One region of the Pseudoalteromonas sp. SR41-7 genome, then DNA from elsewhere that is predicted to be linked to it. Evidence: predicted binding sites of a transcription regulator. Region 1 holds the regulator's gene; each other region holds the start of a gene.
What was found. Region 1 encodes sigma-54, which starts transcription at its own class of promoters, with help from an activator protein. Its sites were predicted from a motif close to GTTGGCACGNNNNTNGNNT; they were not measured.

Region 1 (7,550 bases):
ATGGGGGGAGGTGAGTTAACTGGCGTTACTAACCTATTTATTTTATATATCTGTTTTAATTGAAGCACTAGTAATGCGAATATTGTTTTTATAAAACAGATTATTCTTGTTCATTAAAGCGTTGTGCTATTAATTCTCCAACAGCGTGTAAAGCTTGCTCAGAATCAGGGCCTTTACAAACAACTTTAACTTCTTTTCCTTGGCTACTTTCAAGTAACATTAATGCAAGTACGCTATCGCCTGCTGCTTCTTTGTCATCTTGGAATAATGTGATTGTCGCATCAAATTGTACTGCTAATTGCGCAAGCACAGTAGCTGCTCTGGCGTGTAAGCCTAATTTGTTTTTTATTAAAAAGGTATCTTCACAATGCATAACTTACTCTACCTAAGCTGAACAGGTGATTATTCAGCTATATTATTTTTCTTGCTCGCGATGGCGAATTTTTACATTGGGATGTGTCATTGCAAAACTTTCACCGATAGTTTGCGCTAAATACACAGAGCGATGTTGCCCGCCTGTACACCCAATAGCAATGGTTAAATAACTGCGGTTATTTCTTTCTAAATGCGGTAACCACGTTTGTACAAATGTTTGAATTTGCCATGTGAATTTTTGCACTATGCTGTGATTAGCTAAATAGTCTTTAACCGGTTGATCTAACCCATTTAAAGGCTTCAACTCTGGTTCCCAGTGTGGATTTGGTAAAAAGCGTGCATCAAATACGTAGTCTGCTTCTTTTGGTATACCGTGTTTAAAGCCAAATGATTCAAATGTGACAATCAGTTGCTTATCTTTTTTACCTAAAATCTTTTCACGAATAGATTCAGCGAGTTGATGAACACTTAAATCAGTCGTATCTATCATAAAGTCGGCGCGAGTGGTTAATACATCAAGTAATTCTTTTTCTTTTTTGATGGCTAAATCAAGGGGCAACGAGTCTATTGATAGTGGGTGTAATCTGCGTGTTTCAGAAAAACGTTTGATCAATGTCTGATCGTCGCTATCTAAATAAAATAACGTAGGGTTTGCAAAGCCTGGTAAGTATTCAAGAATATCGTTAAATTCATCTTGTTCTTTAGGGATGTTGCGCACATCAATGCTAACAGCAATTTTATCGTAGCTATCAGATACACTGCGAACTAATGAAGGAAGTAGGTTTACTGGAATATTATCTACGCAATAATAACCTAAATCTTCTACAACGCGCAAAGCAACCGACTTTCCAGAACCAGAACGGCCGCTTATGATAATTAACTCCATTTAACACCCTTTATAAAACTATGATTGATCGACAATAACTTGGTAAAGCTCAGTATCAGATTTTGCACTGCGTAACTGTTTACAAAAATCTTTGTTGTTTAGTTTATCAGCAATGGTTGCTAGAGTCTTTAAGTGCTGCTGGTTATCGCCATCTGGTACGATGAGTGCGACAAAAATATCAACAGGGCGATTATCGATTGCATCAAAGTTTATTGGAGTTTCGCTAACGAGCACTAAAGCCAAAGGCTCTTCTGCACCGCTCATTCTTCCATGAGGAATAGCAATGCCACGCCCTATACCTGTACTACCTAATTTCTCTCTGCTCATTAAAGCATTAAGAATATCTTGTTGCGGTAAATACGGAAGTTTGTCGTGAGCAAGTTCGCTAATGAACTCTAAAATTCTTTTTTTGCTATTAAAAAGGACCGCAGCTTTGCTGCAGTCCTGGCATATAAGTGAACTTAATTTCATCATATTAGTGTCGAGCAAGCTTCTCTTTGTGTTTGATTACTTGGCGATCGAGCTTGTCGATCAACGAGTCAATAGCGGCATACATATCTTGATGTTCTGTAGAGGCAAATAGCTCAGCACCGCTTACGTGTATTGTGGCTTCTGCTTTTTGATTTAATTTTTCTACATCGAGAATGACATGAACATTATTAATATGATCAGAGTGTCTTTCAAGCTTCGCAAATTTAGTATTAATATAGTCTCTTAGTGAATCGGTTAATTCTACGTGACGACCAGTTAAGTTTAGTTGCATAAGCATTACCCTCTTAGTTTAGCGTCTTAAATCAGACTTTTACGCTGATTTGACGGTGGAATAGCAAGAGATTCGCGGTATTTTGCGATTGTACGTCTCGCTACTTTAATTCCTTGCTCAGCCAATATATCCGCTATTTTGCTATCACTCAATGGTTTTGCTGAGTTTTCTGCTGCGATTAATTTTCGGATAAGCGCACGTATTGCTGTAGATGAACATTCACCACCGTTTTCAGTACTTACATGGCTTGAGAAAAAATATTTAAGCTCAAATATACCACGGGGTGTATGCATGTACTTTTGAGTAGTTACGCGAGAAATTGTCGATTCGTGCATTTCTACCATTTCAGCAACATCATTTAAAACCATTGGTTTCATGGCTTCAGGGCCATGTTCAAAAAAGCCTTGTTGTTGCTTAACAATACAATTAGTAACTTTTAATAGCGTGTCGTTTCTACTTTCTAAGCTTTTAATAAACCATTTAGCTTCTTGTAAATGTGAGCGAATAAACTGGCTGTCGCCACTTGATTTTACAGTGCGAGACATTGCTGCGTATTGGCTATTAACACGAATTTTAGGCATGCTATCTGGGTTTAATTCGACAACCCAGCGGCCTTTAATTTTTTTAACTGACACATCAGGAATAACATACTCAGATTCTTCCCTTACAATAGTATCTGCAGGTTTTGGGTTGAGAGTATGTATTAGTGTCATTACTTCTTTAAGCTCTTCTTCTTTGAGCTTAGTTTTTTTCATTAATGTACGATAGTCGCGAGCTGCTAATAGATCAATATGCTCGGTTAAAATCATTTTCGTTTCATTAATATAAGGTGTTTCTTTATCAAATTGATTAAGCTGAATACACAAACACTCTTGTAAACTACGTGCAGCAATACCAACAGGATCAAACAGTTGGATGCGTTTTAATACCGCTTCAATTTCATCAAGTTCGACTTCGTTATCATCTTCGTTTTCTTGATTAAAGCTTTCTAAAATCTCTTCGCAGCTTAGTGTTAAAATACCTGAATCATCGACAGCTTCTACAATAGCAATAGCAATAGCTTCGTCTGTAGGGCTAAATGGCGTTAGTTGTAATTGCCACATTAAATACTCATGGAGCGTTTCAGTAGAGGCGCCTTGGTATATTGATTCGTCTTCAGGCATTGGACCTGATGAGGCTGCAGGAGCGGCACTCATGTACTCATCCCAACTGACATCCATAGCCATGTCGTCACTTAGCGTGTCTTTTGCAAGTGCTTCACCAGTATCTTGTTCGTATTCGCTCGGAGCATCATCAGCAGATGCGCTAACAGTTATGTCATCGGTATCAGCTTTTTGCTCGTTTTTACCAGCAGCGTCTTCGGAATAGTCTGCCTCTTCAACCTCTAATAGTGGATTACTGTCGAGAGCTTCTTGTATTTCTTGCTGGAGATCCAATGTACTGAGTTGCAACAAACGAATAGCTTGTTGCAACTGTGGAGTCATTGTAAGTTGCTGGCCCATGCGCAGCTGTAGTGATTGCCTCATGTATCTCTAACAATCCTTTTATGTTGTTATAATTAATACTAGCAGATGCTTAAAGACATGGCGTAAATGTTACAGCCTAAATTGCTCGCCTAAGTAAACATCGCGTACTGTTTTATCATTTAATACGTGTTCTGGAGTACCTGATGCAATCAGCTCCCCATGAGAAACAATGTAGGCTTTTTCACAAACATCAAGGGTCTCTCTTACGTTATGGTCGGTAATTAATACACCAATCCCACGATTTTTAAGATGTTCTATTATTTTCTTTATATCTAATACCGAAATAGGGTCAACACCGGCAAACGGTTCATCCAGTAATATAAATTTAGGATCTGCTGCCAGCGCTCGTGCTATTTCTACACGACGACGTTCTCCCCCCGATAATGCCATACCTTGGCTATCACGAATGTGTTGTATGCTAAATTCATCTAATAAGTTATTGAGCGTGTCTTCTCTGGCTTGTTTATTTAGTTCTTTGCGCGTTTCTAAAATGGCCATTAAGTTTTGATAAACAGTCAGCTTTCTAAAAATCGATGACTCTTGTGGTAAGTAGCCTATGCCTAATCTAGCACGACTATGCATAGGTAAAAGAGTAATATCGTTATCATCAATAGATATTTTACCTTTGTCGCTAGGAACAAGCCCTACAATCATATAAAAAGTCGTTGTTTTACCAGCACCGTTAGGGCCAAGTAAGCCAACTATACTGCCAGCTTGTACTTCAAGGCCGACGTTTTTTACAACTTCACGACCTTTATAGCTTTTTGCCAATAGTTCTGCTTTTAATGTGCTCATGGTTGACCTTTATCGCCTTTTTTACTTTTTTTAGTTTCGATCGGTACTAAAATTGTGTGAACGCGGTCAGTTGAGTTTTCATCTTTTTCGGCACTGATGAGCTGCTGCTCTATGTCGTAGGTAATGCTTTTAGCATTTATTTTTTGTCCGGCTTGCGATACTTGTGCATTACCAACAAGCGTTAAAAAACGCTTAGATACATCATAACGTACTTCGTCAGCACTGGCGCTCATAGTCGTGCCGTCTGATTGCTTTTCTTCAAAGTGCGCAGGGCTACCTGTGGCAATTAATAATTGTTTATTATCACCAAGTTCATCACGTTTGTGTACTTCGAGGCGATCGGCTGTAATGCGGCGATTACCGTGAATAATCTCAACGTTTTTCTCAAAAATACCCACATTAGCTTTCAATTGACCTTCTTGCTTGTCGGCACTTATTGAAATCTGATTGGCAGCAGGTTGCGTGTTTTGCTCTGCAGCACTACTATTAAACGCTAGTATAAGTGTAGGAATTATAAGTGATTTTAATATTTTATTGGTCATAATATATGGTTCGCGTATGGTTAATTAGTTTTATCACTTCGGTTTTCAAGTCGGCTTCTAGGCCTTTACCGGTGATTTTTAAATTGGGTCCAGTGATAATGACGGGTTGCTCCGAACGCATTGTTAATAACTTTATATCAACCTGAATATTATCAGCATTGATTTTGTCTATCATGGCGTTATCGGTTAAATTTTTGGCAACCACATTACCTTCTAAAATTAATTGTTTATCTTCATATAATGTTGCTTCGTCTGCATTTATTTGCCACGTTTGTTGCTCGTTATATAAAGTAAAAATGGGTTTTTCAAAAAACGTGAAACCTAATTGCTGGTATAGCTCCATTTTAGCCGCAGTGACTTTGTGGCTAATTTTACCTTGCTCATCATAGGCTGTCTGTTTGAGCTCAATAGCTATGTAATCAGGCTTAGCAACAACTTCAGGCTCAGCCTGAGGCACAATATTTGTTTGTGTAAAATAAGGGTACCAAAGCCAAACCATACAGCTAATGAATAAAACGCTTAATATTATGCGCGCTGCATTCATGAACTAGTGCCTTGTGTAGTCAATGCTTTACCATTTTCAAGCATGAGCAAATCGGTGAGTTCTCTCACAGCGCCAAAACCACCAGGCATTTGCGTTACATAATGTGACAAACGCTTAATAAGAGGGTGGGCATCATTTACTGCAACGGCAAAGCCTACTAACTCCATAACAGGCATGTCAGGACCGTCATCACCAATATAAGCAATTTGTTCATCGCTAAGGTTGAGTTTATCTTTTAACTCTTGATAGGCAATGAGCTTATTTTCTTGGCCTTGATAAATATGCTGTACGGTTAAGCTGCTCATACGTTGTTGTACTATCTGTGAATGACGACCAGTAATAACAGCTACTTCAAAGCCACTGTTTATAAGTGCTTTAATGCCAAAACCATCTTTTGTATTAAATGCTTTTAGCTCTTCACCTTGATTGCCAAGGTAAATACGGCCATCAGAAAATACACCATCAATATCGCATATAAGTAGTTTTACTTTTTTAGCGCGTGCTTTTGCGTCATCGCTCAGCGGTTGATAGAGTTCTTCAAATTGCATTTATAACACTCCTGCTTTTAATAGGTCTTGCATATTTAATGCGCCAATAGGTTGGTTTTTCTCATTGACGACGATTAGGCCATTTATACGTTTACGTTCCATAATATTGAGCGCTTCAGCGGCTAAAATATCTTGCGTAGCTGTAGTGCATGACTTAGTCATAACAACATCTATTTGTGTTGTATGAATATCAATTCTTTGTTCTAAAATGCGACGTAAGTCACCATCGGTAAATAACCCTACGAGTTGCTGATTTTCATCAACAATGGCTGTCATACCTAATCCTTTAGCTGACATTTCTATTAGAGCATCTTTAACTGTTTGTGAAACATCAATAATAGGTGTATTTGCGCCGCTGTGCATAACATCTTTTAAAGTAAGTAATAAGCGCTTGCCTAAACTACCACCTGGGTGAGATAGCGCGAAGTCATCAGCTGTAAAGCCGCGAGCTTCTAATAATGCAACTGCCATGGCATCGCCCATCGCAAGCGTTGCAGTGGTACTTGATGTAGGGGCTAGGCCCAATGAACAAGCTTCTTTTTCTACTTTAATGCACACATGTACATTAGCAAGGGTTGCCATGGTTGATTGTGTATTGCCAGTCATCGCTATCATTTTGGCACCAAGTCGTTTTAAAACCGGAATGATATTTAAAACTTCGCTGGTTTCCCCTGAATTAGAAATAAGCATAACCACGTCATTTTTAGTGATCATACCTAAATCACCATGACTTGCTTCACCAGGGTGAACAAAAAACGCTGGGCTGCCAGTACTTGCAAGGGTTGCCGCTATTTTATTGCCAATATGGCCTGATTTTCCCATGCCAATGACAATAATACGGCCTTCACAGTCGTACATTAATTGGCACGCGTAATGAAAATTTTCATCTACATATTGTGCAATATCACTAAGTGCTTGGCGCTCAACATCTAAAACGCGAAGGCCTTGTTCAATAAAGTTTAGCGTTGCCATCATTTACCCTACTTGACTAAAAATATACCCTTGGTAACCCAAAAACGCTATTAGCAATAAGCCGCCTTCTACCCTATTGATACGCTGGGTGCCTCTAAAGTTCAATGACATAATGATAAGAGCAAGTGTTGCACCAATCATAATTAATATATCTCGGCTTACTAACGATGGATCAATTGCTGAAGGATTAATAATACCTGCTAGAGGTAATACAGCTAAAATATTAAATATGTTTGAGCCAACAATATTACCTAGTGCTAAATCATCTTCATTTTTAAGTACACCTGCAACCGAGGCGGCAAGTTCAGGCAAGCTAGTACCAATGGCAATAATTGTTAAACCAATGACTAAGTCGCTTAAGCCGAAGTATTTAGCAATATCAACAGCTGAGCCGATTAAAAAATGAGAACTAACCGGCAGGAGTATCATGCCAACAATTAACCAAAATACCGCTTTTTTAGTAGGTACATCGTTTGGTACATCGTCGCAGGCTTCTGAGACAAATGGGTCATCTTGGTTTTTTGCACGCATGGATACAATGATTAACCCACCGATGAATACGATAAAGCCAACTAAAAGCGCAACACCTTCACTAAATG
Region 2 (7,550 bases), on a different contig from region 1:
AGTGGCGGTACAAATGGGCGTGCGCCAGTTGCAATAACAATGGTGCGTGCCGTGAGTGTTTGCGTGCCACCGTCGTTAAGTTTAATTTCTACAGTCCACGGGTCTATTAATTTACCGTAGCCTTTTACAACATCTACGCCTAAGTCGGTGTAGCGCTCAACACTGTCGTGTGGTGCTACATCTGCAATAACTTTATGTACACGTGCCATAACTTTTTTGAACGAAAACTGCGGTGTTGCATTTTCTAGGCCGTAGTTTTCACCATGGCGAATTTGTTCTGCAATTTTAGCGCTTTTAATAACTGCTTTACTTGGAACACAACCATAGTTTAAACAGTCGCCGCCCATTTCGCCCGCTTCAATAAGGGTTACTTTTGCTTTAACAGCAGCGGCTATATAACTTGTTACCAAACCACCTGCGCCTGCGCCAATAACAATCATGTTACGGTCGAATTTTTTAGGCTTAGTGTAGTTTTTGTATACGCGACGTTTTTTAAACACGTTTAAGATTCCTTTTGCAATGAATGGGAATATACCCAATAAAGCGAATGATAAGATTAAGTTGAATGATAAAATTCCAGATAAGCTCTCTATTTGCGCCAGTTGTGTACCTGCGTTAACAAATACAAATGTACCGGCGAGCATACCTGCTTGGCTTACCCAGTAGTAAGTCCATGACTTTATTGAAGTAACACCCATTAATAGGTTTATTAAAAAGAACGGAAACACCGGCACTAAACGAAGAGTAAATAAGTAAAATCCACCTTCTTTTTCAACGCCTGCATCAATTGCAGCTAAGCGCTCAGGAAAGCGTTGTTTAATAGTGTCGCGTAGTAAGTAACGCGATACTAAAAAGGCAAGTGTTGCGCCAATAGTTGATGCAAAAGATGCAACCAATAAGCCTTCAACTAAACCAAACAATGCACCTGCTGCAAGTGTTAAAATAGCTGCGCCCGGTAACGAGAGAGCTGTTACAACTACATACAATAAAAAGAATCCACCAATAACTAATAGCGGTGACTGCTCTTTGTATTGGTTAAACTGATCCATCGACCCTTTTAAGCCATCAAGCGTAAGTAGTTGGTGTAAGTCAAAATGAAAGAACAGGCCGACGGCGGCCGCTGCAATCAATAATAAAAATATTTTTTTAATCATGTTCTCTCTCAAACCGCTCTTAAAAATTATGGGTTAGTGTTAATTTTGCGTTTATTGGCAATTCAGGAAATGCCAATGTTGCGCCAAAGTAACCGCCTTCAAATACTGGGCGCCAGTTTTTTTGATTCGTTACGTTGTTCACATCTAATCGTAACTTGGTACTAGGCGTAAAAGCATAGCTAGTATTTACGTTTAGTGTGTACTGATCACGAATTTTTACCGTCGCCAAAAAGTCTAATGGGTAACTCTTTGTATATAGACCTGAAAAACCCGTTTGCCATTTCGAATTAATTGAATAATTTCCGTTAAAGCTGAAAGATTGCTCAGGGATGCCCTGCACACGGGTGTTTGAAGGTGCAAAAGCGGTAAAGCTAGGTGCGCCAACACTGGTACCTTCAATAATATCTGGACGTGAGTTGTCAAATGCATCAGCTACTTGAGCCGAATCTTGACTACTTGCAGAATTATCGTAGCGAGCGTCAATATAGCTGTAGCCGGCACTTAACCAATAAGGGTAAGCATCATAGAATACTTGGCTTTCAAAGCCGGTAGTACGAATGCCGGTATTACTACCATCGCGATTACGTAAACTACGACGTTGGCTAAACACTGCACCATCGGCGTACCAATCACTGTCGGTTGGTGCGTATTTTAAACCGAATTCAACTAAGGTATTTTCGGTTGAAAAGTTTTGCGCGCTAATCGTGTTGTCACCACCAAGAGACGTGCCGCCAGCCATGCTATTTGATGTGGCTTCGTTGTAACTTGCTGCACCATAAGTGGTGTAATCACCATTTAATCGGTAATTAAAGCTTACTTGCCCCGAATGTAGCTTATCGTTAATGCTATCGCTCGCTGCAATTTCACCCTCTGGTGCTATTGGGTCGTGCGCGTCTACGTCATAAAAATCAATGCGGTAGCCAACACTTGTATGAAACTTATCTGTCCAATCTGAATCTTGCTGAATAGCAAAACCCGTTTGCCATGAGCGCGAATCGGTAGTGTCTGATAAGTTAAAGTCGCCGCTGCCATCGTTATTAATATCGTACTGACCACCAGGGGATACAAATACACCTGGGCTAATTTCAATTAAACGCGCTTGTTGTGAATCAGTTAAAGGAATGCGGCGATTTGAAATTGGGCCAGTTAAATCAATAGGTAGGTCGGCTTCTGTTGTAAATTGGCTGTAGCCTAGCACGCGGTTGTAACGCACATCAAAAGCAAAAATTGTTTGCTGTTCGTTGCTCCATTGGTAAGTCAGTTCGGTACGGTTCTGCGCGGTATCGGCACCATCTATAATTTCAACAAAGCTATTTTGTGCAATTTCTTCGCGTTGTAAGTGCTGAAAATACGTAATGTTTTTTATTGATGCGTTGTTTGAAAGTTCACGCTTATAAATACTGTGTAGTAAATAGGTAGTGGCTTCGTTTTGATTGTCAGGGTCGGTAAGTACTGTACTACGGTCTATTTTTACTTGCCCAGTAGGTGAAACAATAGAACCTGCCGCTGGAACTGTACTGCCATTTACTTGCACGCCTTGGCCGGTAATATAAAGGCCATTATCTATTAGCGCTTGAGTAGGGCGGTTAATACCTGCGTTATCGGTAAATTCAACTTGGTATAACTCAAAGTTAATATCCCAGCTGCTCTTGTCATCAGGTAACACCCTAAGTGCTGCAAATAGGCTGTCGCTTTTCGTGCCCGAAAAGTCGTAGTAACTGCCGTTATCAATGTGTTCAGCGCTTACTCTAAAACCTACTTTGTCTTTTACTATAGGTGCACTGTAATCAACTAAAACGCTGTACTGATCCCATCGTCCTGCCGATACCGTTGCTTTGCCTTTACTGTCGTCAGTTGATGCTTTTTTAGAATGTAAGTTTACAAAACCACCGTTGCGTTGGCTTGAACCAAATAATACCGGTGGCGCGCCTTTTACTACATCTATTTGTTCTATAGAGTTGAACGATAACGGCACGCCAAAGCCATTATTACCTGCTTGGCGGCGTGTACCATCTTGGAAAAGCTCACCTAGTTGCCCACGAATAGTAGGTAAACTTGGTGCCCCAAAACCACTGGCTGAATAGGTATTAGGGCTTACTGCAAGTACGTCTTGTAAAGTCGTAATATTGAGTTGTTCTATTAACTCGCTTGAAATTGGTGTTACTGATCGGGCTATATCTCGTAGAGCTAAGTTGTCGCCAAAAGGGCCGTCTACATTGGCATTTTTAACCGAAAGACCTTGAGATCTAATAACTTGGCCTGCCACCTCAATACGCTCAATTGCGCCTTCTTTTGCTGTTTTTGATTCTTCGGCTGCAAAAGCATTAAGTGGTGTATTTAATATGGTGGCTAGGGAAAGTGCTAAATATGCGTGTTTCAAACGTTTTCTCTCTACGGTTAAAATGTTGTTGGCGATAAAGACCGAAAGGATTAAAAATAACTTTCAGTAAAATTTTGATTCTTTTTGTTTTTTAGAACATAACAAAACAGATGCATTATAAAGATGGTAATTAAGTAGTATTGTTTTATTAGTTGATAAAATATTAATACAGCGATTGTACTAGACTGAATGTAAATATATGCTTTTAATAGAATTTTTAATTATAGACTACTTTCAACCTGCTAACATTTTAAAAGAGTTAACTTTTATGCAGCATTTTTAAATTACTTAAATAAGCTTCACTTTTAGTACTGCATGGCTTAACTAATGAATTTAATTAAAAATTTTTGAAATAAAAAATAACTTATACGGTCTAGGTTACTTCTACGTTTATTAATATTCATTTAAGGAAATTTTATGACAGGTTCAATGAATTCTGATGTGCAAAACCGTTTGCAGTGGTCACTTTTATCTTTGCGTTTAGGCGTGTTTATTGTAATGGTTATGTGGACATTCGATAAGTTTGTTAATCCTGGGCATAGCGCACGTATTTTTGAACATTTTTACGGTATTAGTGGCTCTACAGATATAGTGGCTTACATTATTGGTGCGGTGCAGTTAGTGCTTGTTTTAGCATTTTTAGCAGGTATTAAAAAGCGTATAACGTACGGTATCATTTTTGTAATGCATGGCTTATCTACGCTTTCTTCTTACAACCAGTACATAGATGGCTTTAATAACTTATTATTCTTTACTGCATGGCCAATGTGGGCTGCGTGTTTTGCACTTTACTTATTACGCGACCAAGACGTGAAATTTACTGTAAAGTAATAAAGTACATGCAAAAAAATTGGTTATAAGCCATAAGGCTTATAACCAATAAGTACACAGGGAGTGTGTGGAAGTCGGTTTGCGTGTTTACAACTAATGCATAGCGTCGTTGTATTGCTCAGCAAGGCTCTCTTTTTGCCCTTCGGTAAGTGCTTTACCCGCTAATTGAAACACTTCGTGTTCTTCTTCACTTAAATGATGATGTACCAAATGGTGTAGCTTTTTAGCTGCAACTAACCATGCAGACGAGCTCATTTCGGTATCTTCAAGTTGTTCAATTAATTCATCAATTTCGTGATGTTCAGCTACGCTGTGGCGCGCTTTTTCATGAGTTAAGTCATCAAACATAAGTGGGTTATAAAAGTAACGTTCTTCAAATTTTGCGTGATTTTCTAATTCTGTTTTTAGCTCATCCATTAGCGTGTGGCGCTGCTCTGTGTCGCCGTGTGTTTGAATAAGCGCATCTACCAATTCTCGTTGTTTGTCATGGTCATGACGTAGTGCTTCAAAAATATTCATAACTAGTCCTTTTACAATTTATTTGCTTATATCATTAACTAGCAAACTAAATGCCAAATATTAAGTTATTGTATTTTAATAAATTTAATTTAATCTTTTATTCTTTGGCTGCGATCACTGTAAATTTTACAGTGATATGAATGCAATAATTTCAGGCTTTCGCGCAGTTCAATTATAAAAGTGAGTATAAATCCCTACAGAACCTTACAAATATTTACTGGTTGTTTATTTTATTGCAGTGATAAAGTGTCAGTGTTATTTGGGTACAACCTATATATTACTCTCACACATAAAAGCAGGTAGCACGTTAACTTAATAGGATAGTTTAAGGATGAACATAAAAAGCCCCGTCGCCGCATTATTGCTGTGCGCTTTACTGAGTGCATGTAGTACAGCCCCGCGTTCTGACCCTAACTTATGCATTGAAGAGGCTGAAATGGTTGATCGAAATGGCGCTCAAACAAGCTCACAGGTTTACAATCAATGCATTAGCGCACAAATTAAAAAGGATGAAAAAAATAACACTTTTTTTGATGCCATCGGTACGTTCTTTTTTGAATTTTTTGTAATGGTGGTAGAAAAGTAAATAGGCTAACTTGCAACTGTAATTTAAAGTAAATAAGTTGCGTAAAAATAGGATTAGTTATGAAGCAATTATTGATAGCAATTCCACTTTTTTTATTACTAAGCGCTTGTGCGGCGAAGCCTTACGCAGGCTCGGCAAAATGTATGGAACAAGCAGATATTGCATACGAAACCGATACACTTAAAAATGAGACACTAGATAATGAATGCAAAGCTGCAAAAGTAAATACGCCTAATAAAGAGCTTGAGAATCATGGCTTGGTTGATAGAAGCCTTTTACAGCTAATCGTTAGCTTTTTAAATGGCGTATTTTAATAGTAAAAATATAATTAAATAAGGTATGTATGAGGGAAGAACTAAGAGCAAAAATAATTACCGTGTGCGATAAAAAAATAGCAGTTAAAGGCGAAAATGTAGGGCTTTCTTTTTATGCATTTTTTGCTAATAAAAACGACGACCCAGAGCTACTTATGGAAGCTGCTACTTGGTGGATACACACCCATAAATTAGATCATTTTGTAAAAGCACATAAAATTAAACAGATGGTTTTAGATGGACTTTAGTCAATTAACTGAGCAAGTACTTTTAGCTGTATTTAATCAACAACGACTTGGTTTCTTCCGTTTTCTTTTGCTTTATAAAGTAATTTATCTGCATGCTTAATAAGAACATCTAGTGTGCTTTTTAAAGGGCTACTTACAGAGGCTCCCACACTAAAAGTGATTTTTGTATCACTAGGAAGGTCTTTTATATTACTACAATGCTCGGTAAACCTAGTGGCGAGCTGGTCAAAGATATCTCGAATAGCTAGTTCGTCAACCGAATTTAGTGCAAACAACCATTCTTCGCCGCCGTAGCGGCCAAACTGATGATCACCACTTAGTGTTTCTTTTGCAGCCTTTACAAAGGAAATAAGAACTAAATCTCCAACATCGTGACCAAATTGGTCGTTAACTTTTTTAAAGTAGTCTAAGTCAACAATTGCTATCGTCATTTTACCTTCACTGAGCTTTGCTTCTGCTGCGCGCATTATTCCTCTGCGATTAGGGCTATTTGTTAGATAATCTGTTAATGAAATATCGTGATATTTTTGACGTTGTCGAGCTTGCCGATAAAATAAAAATAATGAAGCAATCACTAAAATAAACGCTATAGCAGCGCTAAGTCGCCAAATTATTTTTTGTTGGTACTCTTCTTTAGCTTGTAGTTCACTAATGTCTTTTGCGTACTCTAGTTGCTGTATTTTTTCTTCTTTTTCTTTTACTTCAAACTGTACCTGTAGTGTTTTTATATTACTTTCACTGGTAGCTTCGTAGTGTTTTTTTGTATAAAGGAGCTTTTGTTCAATTGCTTCAAAAGCCTCGTCAGTGTAGTTGAGGCGTCGCTTTAGCTCATAGCGTTTACTTAAAAAATCGGCTTTATAAATACTGCGGCTGAATTTATCTAAGTTTAAAAATACCTCATCGTTTGCTTCATTTGCTTGATCAAGTAAATCTAGTTTTATATATATGTCAGCTAACAAAATGAGCGATGCGAGTTGCATGTCGTGTACACCTGCAGAACGAGCAAGCTCAATGTTCTCTTTAGTTAAAGTTAAAGCTTTATCGTAGTTTGCTTGTAAGTACTCAATGCTAGCAATTGAGTATTGGGCAAAGGTTAAGCCTTTTTGCATATTAGCTTTTTTAAAATAGAGCAATGCTTTGTCTAGGTATATTAAGGCATCTTTAGGTTTTTTTATCTCGAGCAATATATTGCCTAAACTCCAATATGCTTTTGCAGTAAAAAGCCCATCTTGTGTTTGCTCATATGCTGCAACCGCTTTTTTTGCATAATATATGGCTTTGTCTTTTTCGTTTAGATAATTATATGCATCGGCTATTTTTCTAAAAAAGTATCCCTGAGATGCTGAGTCGTCATCTTTTAATGCTAATTCTAGCCCTTCTAGTGCAACATTTAGGGTCTTTTTCAATGCATCAGTATCGGTGTAATAGTAAGCAAGTGCTCGTAAAATAATAATTTTTTCTTTAGATGAATGCTGTTGCAAGCTCTCTTCTAATTTTGTGGCTAGCGTGTGTGCTGGA
Region 3 (7,550 bases), 340 kb from region 1:
TGTTATTTTACCCGTCCCAGTCGAAAAAATAGGGTTTAGCCAAGATGGCGCTATTCAAGTTCGACCACAAGGCGCTCCTGCTAACTTTTTAGAAGAAATCGACACGCTTAGAGTTGTTGAAGCAAATAGCTCACAGCTCGAAAAAGGTAACGACGGTTTATTTAGACCAAAAGCAAATGTAACAGTAGATACCTCTGCCAATGTAAAAGTTTTAAGTGGTTCGCTTGAAATGTCGAATGTGAATCCGGTTCACGAAATGGTCGACATGATAAGCCACCAGCGCCAATTTGAATTACAAGTGAAATTAATGAAAACAGCTGAAGAAATTGACGAGCGTCAAGATCAGTTATTACGCATAGTTTAACTTTAAAGTGAGGACACGATTATGAATCCAGCATTGTGGATCAGTAAAACGGGGCTAGACGCTCAACAAACCGATATATCGGTTATCTCAAATAATTTAGCGAATGCGAGTACCGTAGGTTACAAAAAAAGCCGCGCTATATTTGAAGATTTACTTTATCAAAATATTAATCAACCGGGTGGTCGTTCATCGCAAGATACCGAAATGCCGTCGGGCTTAATGTTAGGTGCGGGTGCTAAAGTTGTAGCTAACCAAAAAGAGTTTACGCAAGGCAACATGTTGACCACCGAAAACTCACTAGATTGGATGATTTCTGGCGAAGGTTTTTTTGAAGTACTGCAACCTGATGGCAATATTGCTTACTCGCGCAATGGTCAGTTTACTACTGATGGCGATGGACGAATTGTAACATCGGGCGCAGGTTACGTTATTCAGCCAGAAATGAATGTACCAGATGACGCGCAATCAATTACGGTTTCCCAAGACGGCGAAGTATCTGTACGTGTTGCAGGCCAAGCCGATAACGTTGTAATTGGTCAGCTGACTATTAGTGACTTTATTAATCCATCGGGTCTTGAGCCAATTGGTCAAAACCTTTATACCGAAACGGCTGTAAGTGGTGCGCCTGTACAAGGTAATCCTGGTGTTGAAGGGTTAGGTAGTATTATTCAAGGCTCACTCGAAACATCTAACGTAAATGTGACTGAAGAGCTGGTAAATCTAATAGAAACTCAGCGTATTTACGAAATGAACTCAAAAGTAATTTCGGCCGTTGACGAAATGATGAGTTACATCAATCAACAGCTTTAATAGAATAGGGGGAATTATGCGTAATATTATTTTATTTGCAGCGGGCACATTATTTTTAAGTGGCTGTATGTCTACGCAAAATAGTGAGGTAGTGCAGGACGACCCTTACTACGCACCTATGTACCCCGAGCCTATTTTAGAGCCGCTGGTAGCCACAGGTTCACTGTTTAATACTCATACATCAAACGACTTATATTCTGATAAAAAAGCGCTACGTACTGGCGATATAATTACGGTTAAATTGCAAGAGTCTACTCAAGCAACAAAAGCCGCTAAAACAGAAACAGACAAAGAAACTGACGCAAGCTTAGATCCCGTTATTGGCTTAGGTGGTCTACCTGTAAATATAGGTGGTGACAGCATTCAGTTTGGTATTGGTAGTGATTCGTCGTTTACGGGCGATTCAAAATCTAACCAGTCAAACAGCTTAGTAGGCGATATTTCGGTTAATGTAATGCGCGTTTTACCTAACGGTAATTTAGTTATACGCGGTGAAAAATGGCTAACGCTTAATACCGGTGAAGAGTTTATTCGTTTAGAAGGGCTAGTACGCCCTCAAGACGTAAGCGCCGATAATACGGTTGAATCAAACCGCATTGCTAATGCACGTATTCAATACTCAGGTAAAGGGCAAACGCAAGAGGCGCAAAGTCCTGGTTGGCTTACACGTTTCTTTAGCAGTTCGCTGTTTCCATTTTAGAGGGTAACAACATGAATAGCCTTAAAGCTTTATGTTTAGTTGTGTTATTAGGTTGGCAGTTTACTGCCAGTGCTGAGCGCATAAAAGATGTGTCTATGGTTGAAGGCGTACGCTCTAACCAATTAGTCGGTTATGGCTTAGTAGTTGGTTTGCCAGGCACTGGCGAGCAAAACTCATATACACAACAAAGTTTTAGAGGCATGTTGAACAGCTTTGGTATTACGCTACCTTCAACTCAAAGTCCTAAAATTAAAAATGTTGCCGCTGTGGCGGTGCATGCAGAATTACCCGCATTTAGAAAACCCGGACAAACAATAGATATTACGGTTTCTTCTATTGGTAGTGCAGGCAGCTTACGTGGCGGTACTTTACTACAAACTTTTTTAAAAGGTGTAGACGGTAACGTGTACGCAATTGCACAAGGTAGTTTAATTGTCGGTGGCCTAGGCGCACAAGGTCTTGATGGCAGTAGAGTTGTAATTAACACCCCTACAGTTGGTCGTATACCAAATGGCGCAACAGTGGAGCGCACCGTAGAAAGCCCATTTATGCAAGGCGATTACATTACCTTCAACCTAAACCGCCCAGACTTTACGACGGCAAAACGCCTAGAAAAAACAATTAATGACTTAGTTGGCCCAAATAGCGCACAAGCAATAGATTCTGTTTCTATTCGTGTTATAGCACCACGCGATGCATCCCAGCGTGTATCGTATTTATCAACACTCGAAAACTTAGAATTTAAACCAGCTGACATGGCCGCTAAAATTATAGTTAACTCGCGCACCGGTACAATTGTCATTGGCAAAAACGTTAAGCTTCAGCCTGCGGCTATAACTCATGGTGGCTTAACAGTAACAATTGCAGAACAACAAAACGTGTCACAACCAAATCCGCTAGCAAACGGTGATACAGTTGTCACGCAGCAGAGCATTATTGATGTAAACCAAGACGACTCGCGCGCCTTTGTATTTAATCCAGGTGTAAGCCTTGACGATTTAGTTCGCGCAATTAACGAAGTAGGCGCAGCGCCTGGTGATCTAATGGCTATTTTAGAAGCACTAAAAGAAGCCGGCGCAATTAACGGACAGTTAGTTGTTATATAAATAATTCAAGCCAATAAATAACGTATTACTTAAGCCCTATATTTTTGAAACAAGATATAGGGCTTTTTATTTACAGCAACTTAAGTTTATTATTTTTATCTTCCTTGTTTTATCGGTAGTGGCTCAATTTTTGCATTTTTAACTGCATTATTCATTTTGTGTCAAAAAGCCGATGGAAACTAATCACCTCGATAAACAAAACTTTTTTGATTTAGGCAACTTAGATTCACTTCGTAAAGAAGCCTTAACCAGTGGCGATGCATCAACTGATGCCTCTAAAGCTGCGCTCAAAAAAGCGGCCGCACAATTTGAAGCTATTTTTACGCAAATGCTGCTCAAAGGAATGCGCAAAGCAAACGAAGCGTTTGAAGACAAAGACAGCCCATTTAATTCAAGTGGTGTAAAGTTTTTTGAAGAAATGCACGATCAGCAACTTTCAACAGAGCTTTCATCAAATGGCTCGTTAGGCCTTGCCGATTTAATAGTTCAGCAGTTATCGCCTGAGTCTAAAAACTTTATGCCAGGCTCGGTGCTTAGAACAACCAACGATATCTTTAGCGATACACAAGTCGGTTCCGCTCTTCCTCATGAGCAAAAAAATAAGCAACCCGATCTTATCGTTAAGAGTACTAAAGCCGATATTGCTGAGCCTAAAGTCGATACTGCAGAGACTAAAACCGATAGCCCAACATTTAAAAATGCAGAAGAGTTTGTAAGTTCAGTGTGGGAACACGCTAAAACGGCAGCGCAAAAAATTGGTTTAAATCCTGCGGTAATGGTTGCACAAGCGGCACTTGAAACCGGTTGGGGTAAACACATTATTAATAAAAGTGACGGTGGCAGCTCAAATAACTTGTTTAATATTAAGTCAGATAAAAGCTGGGAAGGTGATAAAGCAAGCAAAATAACGCTTGAGTTTGAGCAAGGTACACCCGTTAAAAAACAAGCCAGCTTTAGAGCCTACGATTCAATTAAAGACAGCGTGAACGACTTCGTTGATTTTTTAACGCAAAACCCACGCTACAAAGAAGCATTACAAAATACAGCTAAACCAAACGACTTTTTAGATTCATTACAAAAAGCAGGTTATGCAACCGATCCAAATTATGCCAACAAAATAAAACAAGTGCTCAATAGCAGTCAGCTAAAAGACATTGCGGCAAACGTGATCCGCCAAGGAGTAGAGTAACATGTCGTTTAATTTATTGAACATTGCCAGTTCTGGGGTTAGAGCAAGCTCGGAGCTACTGCAAACGACAAGTAAAAATATCGCCAATGTAAATACCGAAGGCTATGTGCGTGAGCGTACAGAGTTTACCACTATGGTTGATAACCAAGTGGGGCGAGGCGAAACATACCGATTATTAAACGAGTTTGCTCAGTCACAGCTAAATCGTGACACCTCTAATAAATCGTTTTTCGATCAGTTTATTACTGAGGCTAATCGAGTTGATACTATTTTTTCTGAAGAGTCGAATAATCTTTCGACTGGTATTAACTCTTTATTTAATAACGTGCAAGAAGCGCTAAATCAGCCCTCGTCTACTGTTGCTCGCTCATTAGTGATGACAGATGCGCAAAGCTTAATTGATCAAATGGATAGGCTTTCGGGCATCGTGCTTGATCAAAAAAGTATAGTAAACGAGCAGCTCGAAATATTTTCAGATGAAGCAAACTCACTCATTCAAAGTATTAGTACACTAAATCAAAATATTGCAGCAGTTAATGGCACTAATAACGCCGCAGATGCCAGCTCTACCTATAACGAACGCGATAAAGCAATACGCGACTTATCAGAGCTAATAGACATAGAAACGCTTGATGGTCCAAATGGCGAAAAACTCGTTTTTATGGGCACAGGCGAAGCAGTTGTTATGCAAAATGGCGCATTTAACTTATTTTCGATGACAGGGGATCCTGATCCTAATTTTAAAGAATTCACGCTTGACGTTAATGGTGGCAAAGCTGTGCCGCTTGAAGTTGATGTAAGTAAGCTTAAAGGAAAAATTGGCGGCTTACTTGCTTTTAGAGATGACATATTAGTCCCTGCGCAAAACCAAATTGGTCAAATGGGCTTAGCTATTGCTGATGCATTTAACGAACAAAACAAATTGGGTATGGATGCAACAGGTCAGCTAGGGGGTAATATTTTTAATATACCTACCGTTGGCGCATATGCGTATCAAGCTAACACGGGCACTGCTGGTATGACTGCAACGGTAGAGCCAGGTAAAGGCAGTGAACTTCCTGCCAGTGACTTTATTATTACCTATACAGGCAATGCCAACGAAGTAAGTATTCAGCCTATAGATAACAAAGGCGATCCGTTAGGGCAGCCTTCACTTGCTGATATATCGTCAGGTGTTATTGATTCATCGACTATAACCTCAGGCGAATCATTTGGTCTTCAAGTAAATGTATCTGGGGTAGGTGTTGAGGGGGATCAATTTCAAATAAAGCTTAATTCAGATGCCGCTTCAAGTATTACACTTGCAACAGGGCGCGCAGAAGATTTAGCACTAGCATCGCCAATCCGTACTGCTAACGATTTAAATAATATAGGTACCGCTACTATTTCAGCGGGAGAAGTAACAAGTGTTACCTCCGGTGGTTTTACTACAGCACCAGGCTTAACAAACGGTGAAATAACGCTTGTAAAAACAGGTAATGCTAACGAATATCAAATTACTGATAATAGCGGAACGAGTACTTTTACTATTACGCCTCCTGCAAAAGGAATGTTATCGCAAGCGGGTGCTCCATTTGATACCTACGGATACGATTTTGATATAGAAGGTACACCAGCAACAGGCGACACCTTTACACTTGAGTTTAATGAAGGCGGCTTTGACGATAACCGTAATGGTTTAAAATTAGCTGATTTACAAAATGGCGAGTTAGTACGCTTAAACGTAGAAACAACAGCAACGGCCGATAACCATAAAACGTTCAACCAAGCTTATTCAGGATTAGTGAGTGATATAGGTGTTATAACTGGCCAAGCAATCACAAGTGGGGCTGCATTTGACGCTCTAGCACAGCAATCTGAGGCATGGTACGAGTCGTTATCGGGTGTGAACCTTGATGAAGAGGCTGCAAATTTACTGCGTTTTCAGCAATCATACTCAGCATCAGCACAAGTTTTAGCAGCAGCTCAAGAAATTTTTGACACCTTATTAAATGCGGCGAGGTAATTATGCGTTTATCAAATAATTTAATGTACCAAAACAACATAAATAAAATACTCGACAACCAACAAGGTGTTGCAAATGCTCAAGAGCGAGTAACAACAGGTAAAAAGTATTTAACCACCTCAGAAGCACCAGCTGCTATTTCGCAAGCTATGCTCTATTCAAATAAAATACAAACGAATGAGCAATATACTAAAAATATCGATCAGCTGAATGGCCGCCTAGAAACAGAAGAAAGCGTATTACAAAGCATAAATAGTAATATTCAACAAGCGCAAGAGCTCACTATTCAAGCAGGTAATGGTGCATATACTAAAGATGATTTAAAGACGTTTGCATCAGAACTTAGTGGCATTCAGCAAACGTTAGCTAACTTAATGAACACCCGCTCAGAAGACGGAAAGTTCATATTTTCAGGATATCAAGACAGCACGCAGCCGTATCAGTTTGATTCTGCAGCGGGTAAGTACACCTATAATGGCGACCAGGGCCAGCACCAGATAACTATAGCTGAAGGTGTTTCAATTAAGGCAAGTGATAACGGCTTTGATACGTTTGAAAAAACTAACGCGCGATTAAATGTAGAATCTAACACGGCAAGTGTTTCAGGCTCTATTACAGCGGCAAGTGTATATGTTGACGGCCAAGCTGAGTTTGATAAGTTTCATCAAGCAAATTACAACGCAGACCCAACAGCTCTAGCAACTGCAAATACATATAGTGTATTAGTAAGCCCAGGTGTTACAGCAACAGATCCACAAACCTACGAAATATACCGAGACGGCGCAGCATTAACCCCCGCAGTAACAGGTGAAGTTACTGATGAGCCTATCGATTTTGCAGGTATGAAAATTGAATTTGAAGGCACTGCACCAGGCCAACTCGATTTTAGCCTTGAAAAACCAGGCAAAGAAAACGTACTCAATACACTACAAGCACTTATTACCGGCCTTAACGATGGCACACTTGAAGGTGATGACTTTCAGCAAGTACTTGCTGATGGCTTAGTGCAATTACAAAACGCCAGTGAGCAAGTCGTGTTTACCCAAGCAAGTTTAGGTGGGCGTATGAATGCACTTGAAAGAGTAAGTGATTCAAACTTAGCACTCGATATTCAAAATAAAAGTAATCGCTCTAACTTAGTTGAAGTTGATATGGCAGAAGCTATTAGCGAACTAACCAAACAAGAAACGGCACTGCAAGCATCGCAAGCTACTTTTGGCCGTTTAACTAACCTTTCATTATTCGATTACTTATAAGCAGAAATACCTTGCCGCTTTACCTACTTTAAAGCGGCAATACTTTGCGGCAAAAATTGGCTACAAAACCGCGGCAAAAAAATGTCACTCCCTTCTAAACCACTTCACTATTTATTTACA
Region 4 (7,550 bases), on a different contig from region 1:
AGCTATTGCGAGTGCATTATTTTTTATATCGTTACCTTTACAAGGTTTATTTTGGTTAGGCAAACGAGCGCAAACGCCTTTAGATCCTGCAATGCAAAAATGGTACAACGAGCTGTACACTAAAATGGCGGCTAATGGATATCAAACGCAGTTAAGTGAGAACAAGCCCCGTTATATGGAGCTTGCTAACTTACTTAAAGATATGTTTGAAAAAATGGATAGAGCATTTACTAAAGAGCAGTTTTAGCGGGTTATACCATTATCTATTTTGGTAAACTGAGTAATATAAAATGATAAGGTGACATTGTGTTCACCTTTTTGTTCGAGTGCTGTCCAGTGCTCGGGTCTAAATTTCCATGCAAATGGCGTCATCATTATTAAATTTTTAATATCAGTAAAGCTAAGCGCTACATACTCTGTTAAAAGAGTCTGTTCTGATTTTTGAAACCCTTTTGGCGTGGCTATTTCAGTATGTTCGTTTACTTCTGAATATATATACGATTTTAGCTCTTTTAAATGATAAGGGCCTGGGCTTGCTACCACTAATGTTGCGTTTTTATTAGCTAGACGTTCAAGTTCTTCCTCAAACAAAGGCGCAAATACACTAATAAGTACATCAGCAAATTGGCTTTCAAAAGGCGCTTGGCTAATTGATGCAACACTAAAATGGCACTTAGGATAGCGCTTTGCTGCATATTTAACGGCAGATTTTGAAATATCGACACCGTACACTATAGCGTCTGTTTTACTTGCTATTGCCTGGGTATAAAAACCTTCACCGCATCCTAAATCAATAACCGTATTCGCGCTTATTCGACCGACTAACTCGCTAAGATTTTGTTGTAAAAAGCGGTAGTACCCACGCTCTAAAAATGCGCGTCTAGCTTGCACCATTTCAAGGGAGTCGCCCGGTTGTTTTGAATTTTTTTGTTGTACTGGCAGTAAATTAACATAGCCTTCTTTGGCAAAATCAAAGCTGTGGTTGTTAGCACAACGAAGTGTTGAATCAGCTTTCAAAAGTGCGAGGTTACATAGCGGGCATTGATATTGTAGACTCATGAGTCTAGGTAGTCCTTATCGTAAAAAGTTTTTACCCAATGCGGGCGATAGGTGATCATAATTGTTATAGCCATGCCGTTGAGCATTGCTTCAGGAAACCAAATTATGGCACTTAAATAAACGTAGTTATCTGCAAGTTCTTGCCAATTGTATTGCCCTATAGCTAAGTAAAATAAAGCACCTAGGCCTATTTTTATACAGGCTATAAATCCTGCGGTTATAAACGCACAAACAAATATATAAACAAAAAAATGACGAGGTAAATATTGGTAACTAATTATAAAGCCAAGATAGCTCAATAAAATAGGAATAAACGCACCAATAAACAGTTGTACTGGTAACAGCTCAAGTTCAATTTGACCAAAGGCAGCGAGTAGCGCTGTGGCAAGTAGGCTACTTAAAATAGTCAATCGCCAGCCTAAAATTAATGTAGCAGCCGTAACACCTAGGATGTGTAAATCAAGGCCAGTTAAAATGCCAGCCTTTATTCGCCAAAGCACTGCAAACACTAACGCACATGCAAGAACTCCAGTTTGACGGGCTGGCGTATTAAGCAATGTTTTATATGTTTTTTTATCAAAGCTTAGTAGGGCAATAATAATTACAAGGGCCCAAAGTAGCCCTTGTATTGTTATGCTGAGCATAGTAATTACTTAAATGTTGACCATATAGGGGCATGATCTGAGGGTTTTTCAATACCGCGCAGTTCGTAGTCAATACCAGTATCTATACAGCGTGCTGCAAGCTCATTAGTCGCAAGTACTACATCTATTCGAAGCCCTCGGTTATCTACAAACCCTTTAGAGCGATAGTCAAACCACGAATATTGATCGTCTGTTTCTGGGTTTTGTTCTCTAAAGGTGTCTTTAAAGCCCCAATTAAGTAATGTTGAAAGCCATTCACGCTCTACCGGTTGGAAAGAACACTTACCCGTTTTTAACCAACGCTTTGCATTAACTTCGCCAATCCCAATATCTAAATCGGTGGGTGATATGTTGATATCGCCCATAACAATGACGTCTTGATCAGGGGTGTGGTTGGTTTCAAGGTGTGTCATCAAATCTTTATAAAATTGTCGTTTATAAGGAAATTTAGTTTCGTGATTAATATTTTCACCTTGTGGGAAATAGCCATTCATGACGGTAAGGTCGCGACCGTTATCTTGTTCAACAGTGACGCTTATCATGCGTTTTTGCGATTCCTCTGTATCGGTAGCAAAGCCTTTTAAGACCGATTTAGGCTCTTTTTTGCATAACATAGCTACGCCATAATGGGCTTTTTGGCCATGAAAGTAGACGTGATATCCCATTTTTTGTACATCTTCTAGTGGGAATGCTTCGTCATGAACTTTAATCTCTTGCAAGCCAATAACGTCTGGTTGATGTTTGTCGATAATTGCTTGTAATTGGTGGAGACGAGCACGCAGACCATTGATATTGAAAGAAATCACTTTCATAAAATTTACCTTAAAATTGGATCTATTTAATGAATTAAATTGTATCAGTAAATACGCGTACATAACATGACTGAAATGAGAAAATAGCTGCACAAATGTTGATCAATTGGTGAGTAAAGTTTAAACATTGTAAATGCAGTATTAATTTTTTAAATAAATAAAAAATTCAATTGAACTTAACTTTATTGAATATATAATGCGCGAAATTCACTTGTTTAGCTCGTTCAAATAGGATCTCTCATGAAAACACAACTACTTTTAGCTACTGCTTTATTAGCATCTGCAACTGCTTCAGCACAAAGCAATACTTACTTCAGTCAAGATAATAAAATTGAGTCTAAGTTATGTGTACTAAGCGCAAACGAAGGCTTTAGTGTTGCTCGTAAAGAAGCTGCTCAGCACGGTGTTTACTTATCTCGTTTTTCTAAAAGCATTTTATGTAATGGTGAAGATATTCGCGATATTGCTAAAAAAACGACATTAAGCAACGCATCAGTTGAGAAAGTAGAAGTATTTGCAAAAGACGCTCAACAAGAAACTCAATTATGTATGACGGCTTTAAAACAAGGTTTAGCACCTGTTCGTCAAAAAATTGGTAACTTAAACTCATTAAAATGTAATGGTCAAAACGTTTCTGAGTTTGTTAAACGCTACCAAAACGCAGCAATCTAATTATTAGCTGAACTATATAACTAAAATTGAGATACCTGGTTTTTTACCGGGTATTTTTTTGCAAAAATTACAAGGTTGTTTGCAAAGCTTGCAAGCTTAACTTATTGAAACTGTTCAACAAATGCACAAATCAAGATTAAGTTGTTGATTCTTATAAGTTAACTATTATTGGCATTGGATTTGTATTAGTTAAAGTGACATTTAATTAATTACGAAGGATACGTCTTATGAAAAAGTTAACATTAGCAGCCACTATTTTAGCATCATTAAGCCTAGCGGCTTGTTCATCTAATCAAGGTCTTGAAAAAATAGACAGTGACTTTGCAAGTTTAGATAATGACAGCGATGGCTACATCTCAAAAGTTGAAGCTGATGACGATAGCATTTGGGACCATTTTTCAAATATTGATACCAATATGGATAACGAAATTAGCCGCAAAGAATTCAACACTTACATGAAGTTAAACAATGGTAAAGTAGCCACTGATTCTGAAGTAAGTGAGTCGGCATTTAAAGCTGAAATCGCTAAATTCGATAAAATTGAAAGCAGCTTTTCAAGCTTAGATAACGACAGTAATGGCTATATTTCGGTAGTTGAAGGTAACGATGATGATATTTCAAATCACTTTGGTTACATGGATAAAAACCAAGATAAGCGCATCAGTAAAAGCGAGTTTATGGGTTACATTAAAAAATACGGTAACGCGGTAGCTGAAGATGATGCATTAGAAGCCATTAAACACAGCTAATATTTGTTGTTTTAAAGAGTAAATTAAAAGCCAGTGATAATCACTGGCTTTTTTGTGTTTAAAATCTAGTTATTTAGTAGATATATTTTCCTAGTTTGGCGTTGTTCTGTCATAATAGATGGCTGTGTATTTTTATTTGTTAAGGGTGTGTATGGCTGGTCGGCGAATTAGTGATGAACAACTAGTTGAGATCATTGAAGCAGCTATTTTTGTTGCAGATAAGCCTGTGAGTAAACGCCACCTTAAAGATACTGTATTAATAGATTTAGCTATTTCTATGGCGCGAATAAACGACGCAATAGATACAATACAAGAACATTTTCAAACTCGTGGTATTCGCTTAGTTGAAGTTGGTAGCGGTTATCGTTTTCAGGCATGTAGTAGTTTAAGCCCTTGGTTAAATAACTTGTGGCAAGAACGCGCACCAAAATACTCGCGTGCTTTACTGGAAACATTATCACTTATTGCATATAGGCAGCCCATTACGCGCGGTGAAATTGAGCAAGTAAGGGGTGTTACTACGGGTTCGAATATTATTAAAACCCTACTCGAAAGAGAGTGGGTTAAAGTGGTAGGGCATAAAGAGGTTCCGGGTAAGCCGGCTTTATATGCAACTACTAAACAATTTTTAGATTATTTTTCGTTAACTGGACTTGAAAACTTACCTGCGCTGCCAACAGAGCAGCAAAGTAAAATTAACCAGTTATTGAGCGATCCTTCTGTGAGAGAACCATCCGAATGAGTATTATACAAGGTGAAAAGTTACAAAAAGTCTTAGCCCGTGCAGGCGTAGGCTCACGCCGTGAAATGGAAAAATACATTGATGCAAACCGCGTTAGTGTAAACGGTAAAGTGGCAAAGTTAGGAGACCGTGTTGAAGAAACCGATTTGATTCGTGTTGACGGGCACACTGTAAAGATTGAAGAAAAAGCAGATAGAATCTGTCGTGTGATTATGTATAACAAACCCGAAGGTGAGTTAAGCACACGTAAAGATCCAGAAGGGCGTCGTACAGTATTTGACCGACTTCCTCGTATTGATGGTGAGCGTTGGATTGCGGTTGGCCGATTAGACGTTAATACTTCGGGTTTGATGCTCTTTACTAATGATGGTGAATTAGCTAACCGCTTGATGCACCCAAGCTATGAAGTAGAGCGTGAATACTCTGCGCGTGTATTTGGTGAAGTAACCAATGAAACGGTTAAAAACTTACTACGTGGTGTTGAGCTTGAAGATGGTCCAGCCAAATTCACGACTGTAACCCCTATGGGTGGCGAAGGCGTTAACCGCTGGTTTAACGTAACGTTAAATGAAGGACGTAACCGTGAAGTACGTCGTTTATGGCAGTCTCAAGATGCGGAAGTATCTCGTCTTATTCGTATTCGTTACGGTAAACTAGAGCTTGATAAGCGCGTGCCACAAGGTGGTTGGATGGAGTATGATTTAGAAACAGTAAACTACTTACGCAAAACCGTTAAATTAGGGCGCGAGACACAAACTAAGCTTTCTGTTATGCCTGAAAAACGCAAAGATAAACGCGCTAAAATCAACCAGATCCGCAAAGCAGTTAAAAAACACAATCAACGTGTTAAGCCTACCAAACGTAAATAATAAATTAGTTATTTATTGCACACAAAAAAGCCGCTAATTGCGGCTTTTTTAATGTGTGTTGTATAAATTTTTTAAACTCTAAATTACTTTTTTACTTGAGCATCTAACGATACGCCATTCACTTTACTAGAATCATCGCTCATCAAGTATAAGTAGGTTGGCATTAAATCTTCTGGTGTAGCAAGCGCGTCTCTATCTTCTCCTGGGTATGCAGCAGCGCGCATAGAAGTGCGAGTAGCGCCTGGATTAATACAGTTTATACGAATATTCGTTTTGCCTACTTCACATGCCCATGTTTGCATCATGCCTTCTACAGCAAATTTTGAGATGGCGTATGGCCCCCAAAACTCACGGCCTTTGCGGCCTACACCTGATGACGTAAATACTATCGATGCATTATCAGACTTACGAAGAACAGGAAAAAGCGCTTTAGTGATCATCGCTTGCGCGGTCACGTTTACTTTCATTATGTTTTCGAACGTAGATGAGCAAAAATGTTCAAGTGGACCAAGTGACCCTAAAATACCTGCATTATTAAGCAAGCCATCAAGGCGGCCAAATTGATATTCAATTGTTGCAGCAAGGTCACGGTAGTTTTGTTTAGTTGCGCCTTTTAAGTCCATGGGCACAATTGCAGGTTTAGGGTAACCTGCATTAACAATTTCATCGTAAACACATTCAAGTTTATTAGTTGTTTTTCCTAATAAGATAACTGTAGCGCCGTATTTTGCATACGTAATTGCTGCTACTCGGCCAATACCATCACCGGCGCCTGTTATTAAAATAATTTTATCTTTAAGTGCGTTTTCAGCCGCTTGATATGTGTGCATAAAAGTACCCATTCATCTATTTTTTTTGATTTTAACATAGCGAAACGTGAAGTAATCGAATTTATTGTAAAATTAGGTGGCGAAAATAGAAACTTTACGTTAAGTTTAACTGGTCTAATGTCTCATTAATAACCTGATTACATTGTTTTAACTTAATACACTGATTAAACACACTATAAAAATAAAATATGTGCGGAGCCAACAATATGAAAAAAATGCTACTTTCACTCTCTGTTACAGCTGCCTTGGCAGGTTGTGGCGGCGGAGAAACGTTAGAAGATGTTAAGAACGACACAGCAACCGTTATTCCAACAGCAACGGTTACTTTTGACCCTGCTGCAGGTATCTTATCGGTACCTAATGATTTATTAATGAGTGGAACCCAAGACGGTACACTTAATATTCCTGGAGAATTAGATGACAACAATGTGTCTATTTCTCGAGCAGCTTATGCAGATCCTCAGCTTGCTCTAGGCGCACTTGACGGTTGGTCTTCTCAGGTTCCTTATAAAATCGATTTAACATTCCCACCAAATGTTAGCTTAGATGAAACGTCTGCTGGGACACCAGGTACAGTTCGCATTTTTGAAGTAGTAATGGGTGCAAGTTTAACTGACGCAGAATGTTCAGTTGTTGCTGCCGGTACAGCTTGTAAATTGGTCGGTGAGCTTACTTTTGGTGTTGATTTTGTTACTCAAGCTTCTGGTGATGCCGTTGCAATTATTCCTTTAAAACCATTTACGGCAGGTAGCTCATACATCAATGTACTAACTACTGGTCTTAAAGATTCATTAGGACGCTCTATCGAGCCTTCTTCTACTTATGGTCTGGTTAAGCAAGAATCGCCATTAATTACAGAAGCCCAACTTGGTTTGCAGGGCGCTGTTAACAGTTACGAAAATGTAGTTGTAAGTTCAGGAAATATAACAAAAGAAGATATTATTTTTTCTAGCGCAATGACTATTCAGTCTGCGGGGCCAGTACTTGGGACAATTAAAAAATTGCTAGCTGCAAGTTTGCAACAGCCTGCGATGCCAACGCCTGCGCTTCAAGTTCCTGAACAACCTATGGTAAATGTGCAACAGGTATTTGCTTCTCAGGGTGTAGAAGTGTCTGCTGCTTTCTCTGGTGTGCAATATCAAAAAGGTAGCATTATGCTACCGATGTATCTAG

Region 2: a site for sigma-54 is predicted at 4,924-4,942, ahead of H5092_RS08840 (hemerythrin domain-containing protein). Genes of this name have one in related genera too.
Region 3: a site for sigma-54 is predicted at 3,098-3,116, ahead of flgJ (flagellar assembly peptidoglycan hydrolase FlgJ). Genes of this name have one in related genera too.
Region 4: a site for sigma-54 is predicted at 3,355-3,373, ahead of H5092_RS07045 (EF-hand domain-containing protein). Genes of this name have one in related genera too.

What each region holds. Positions count from the first base shown of each region.
Region 1 is NZ_JACJEF010000001.1:473,256-480,805, reverse strand. Features, by position in the region: gene H5092_RS02235 (HPr family phosphocarrier protein) at 101-373, opposite strand; gene rapZ (RNase adapter RapZ) at 416-1,261, opposite strand; gene ptsN (PTS IIA-like nitrogen regulatory protein PtsN) at 1,280-1,732, opposite strand; gene hpf (ribosome hibernation promoting factor) at 1,737-2,024, opposite strand; gene H5092_RS02215 (RNA polymerase factor sigma-54) at 2,051-3,550, opposite strand; gene lptB (LPS export ABC transporter ATP-binding protein) at 3,620-4,345, opposite strand; gene lptA (lipopolysaccharide transport periplasmic protein LptA) at 4,342-4,887, opposite strand; gene lptC (LPS export ABC transporter periplasmic protein LptC) at 4,877-5,431, opposite strand; gene kdsC (3-deoxy-manno-octulosonate-8-phosphatase KdsC) at 5,428-5,979, opposite strand; gene H5092_RS02190 (KpsF/GutQ family sugar-phosphate isomerase) at 5,980-6,951, opposite strand; gene H5092_RS02185 (calcium/sodium antiporter) at 6,955-7,550, opposite strand, start outside.
Region 2 is NZ_JACJEF010000005.1:195,518-203,067, reverse strand. Features, by position in the region: gene H5092_RS08855 (FAD-dependent oxidoreductase) at 1-1,154, opposite strand, end outside; gene H5092_RS08850 (TonB-dependent siderophore receptor) at 1,174-3,534, opposite strand; gene H5092_RS08845 (hypothetical protein) at 3,952-4,365, shown strand; gene H5092_RS08840 (hemerythrin domain-containing protein) at 4,459-4,884, opposite strand; gene H5092_RS08835 (hypothetical protein) at 5,216-5,470, shown strand; gene H5092_RS08830 (hypothetical protein) at 5,530-5,784, shown strand; gene H5092_RS08825 (DUF6500 family protein) at 5,814-6,032, shown strand; gene H5092_RS08820 (GGDEF domain-containing protein) at 6,065-7,550, opposite strand, start outside.
Region 3 is NZ_JACJEF010000001.1:129,205-136,754, reverse strand. Features, by position in the region: gene H5092_RS00670 (flagellar basal body rod protein FlgF) at 1-364, shown strand, start outside; gene flgG (flagellar basal-body rod protein FlgG) at 386-1,174, shown strand; gene flgH (flagellar basal body L-ring protein FlgH) at 1,191-1,874, shown strand; gene H5092_RS00655 (flagellar basal body P-ring protein FlgI) at 1,886-2,980, shown strand; gene flgJ (flagellar assembly peptidoglycan hydrolase FlgJ) at 3,153-4,169, shown strand; gene flgK (flagellar hook-associated protein FlgK) at 4,171-6,174, shown strand; gene flgL (flagellar hook-associated protein FlgL) at 6,177-7,430, shown strand.
Region 4 is NZ_JACJEF010000004.1:173,190-180,739, reverse strand. Features, by position in the region: gene yfbV (terminus macrodomain insulation protein YfbV) at 1-247, shown strand, start outside; gene H5092_RS07065 (putative RNA methyltransferase) at 244-1,059, opposite strand; gene H5092_RS07060 (energy-coupling factor ABC transporter permease) at 1,056-1,703, opposite strand; gene xthA (exodeoxyribonuclease III) at 1,709-2,515, opposite strand; gene H5092_RS07050 (exonuclease III) at 2,756-3,187, shown strand; gene H5092_RS07045 (EF-hand domain-containing protein) at 3,415-3,936, shown strand; gene scpB (SMC-Scp complex subunit ScpB) at 4,088-4,678, shown strand; gene rluB (23S rRNA pseudouridine(2605) synthase RluB) at 4,675-5,547, shown strand; gene H5092_RS07030 (YciK family oxidoreductase) at 5,631-6,377, opposite strand; gene H5092_RS07025 (VolA/Pla-1 family phospholipase) at 6,584-7,550, shown strand, end outside.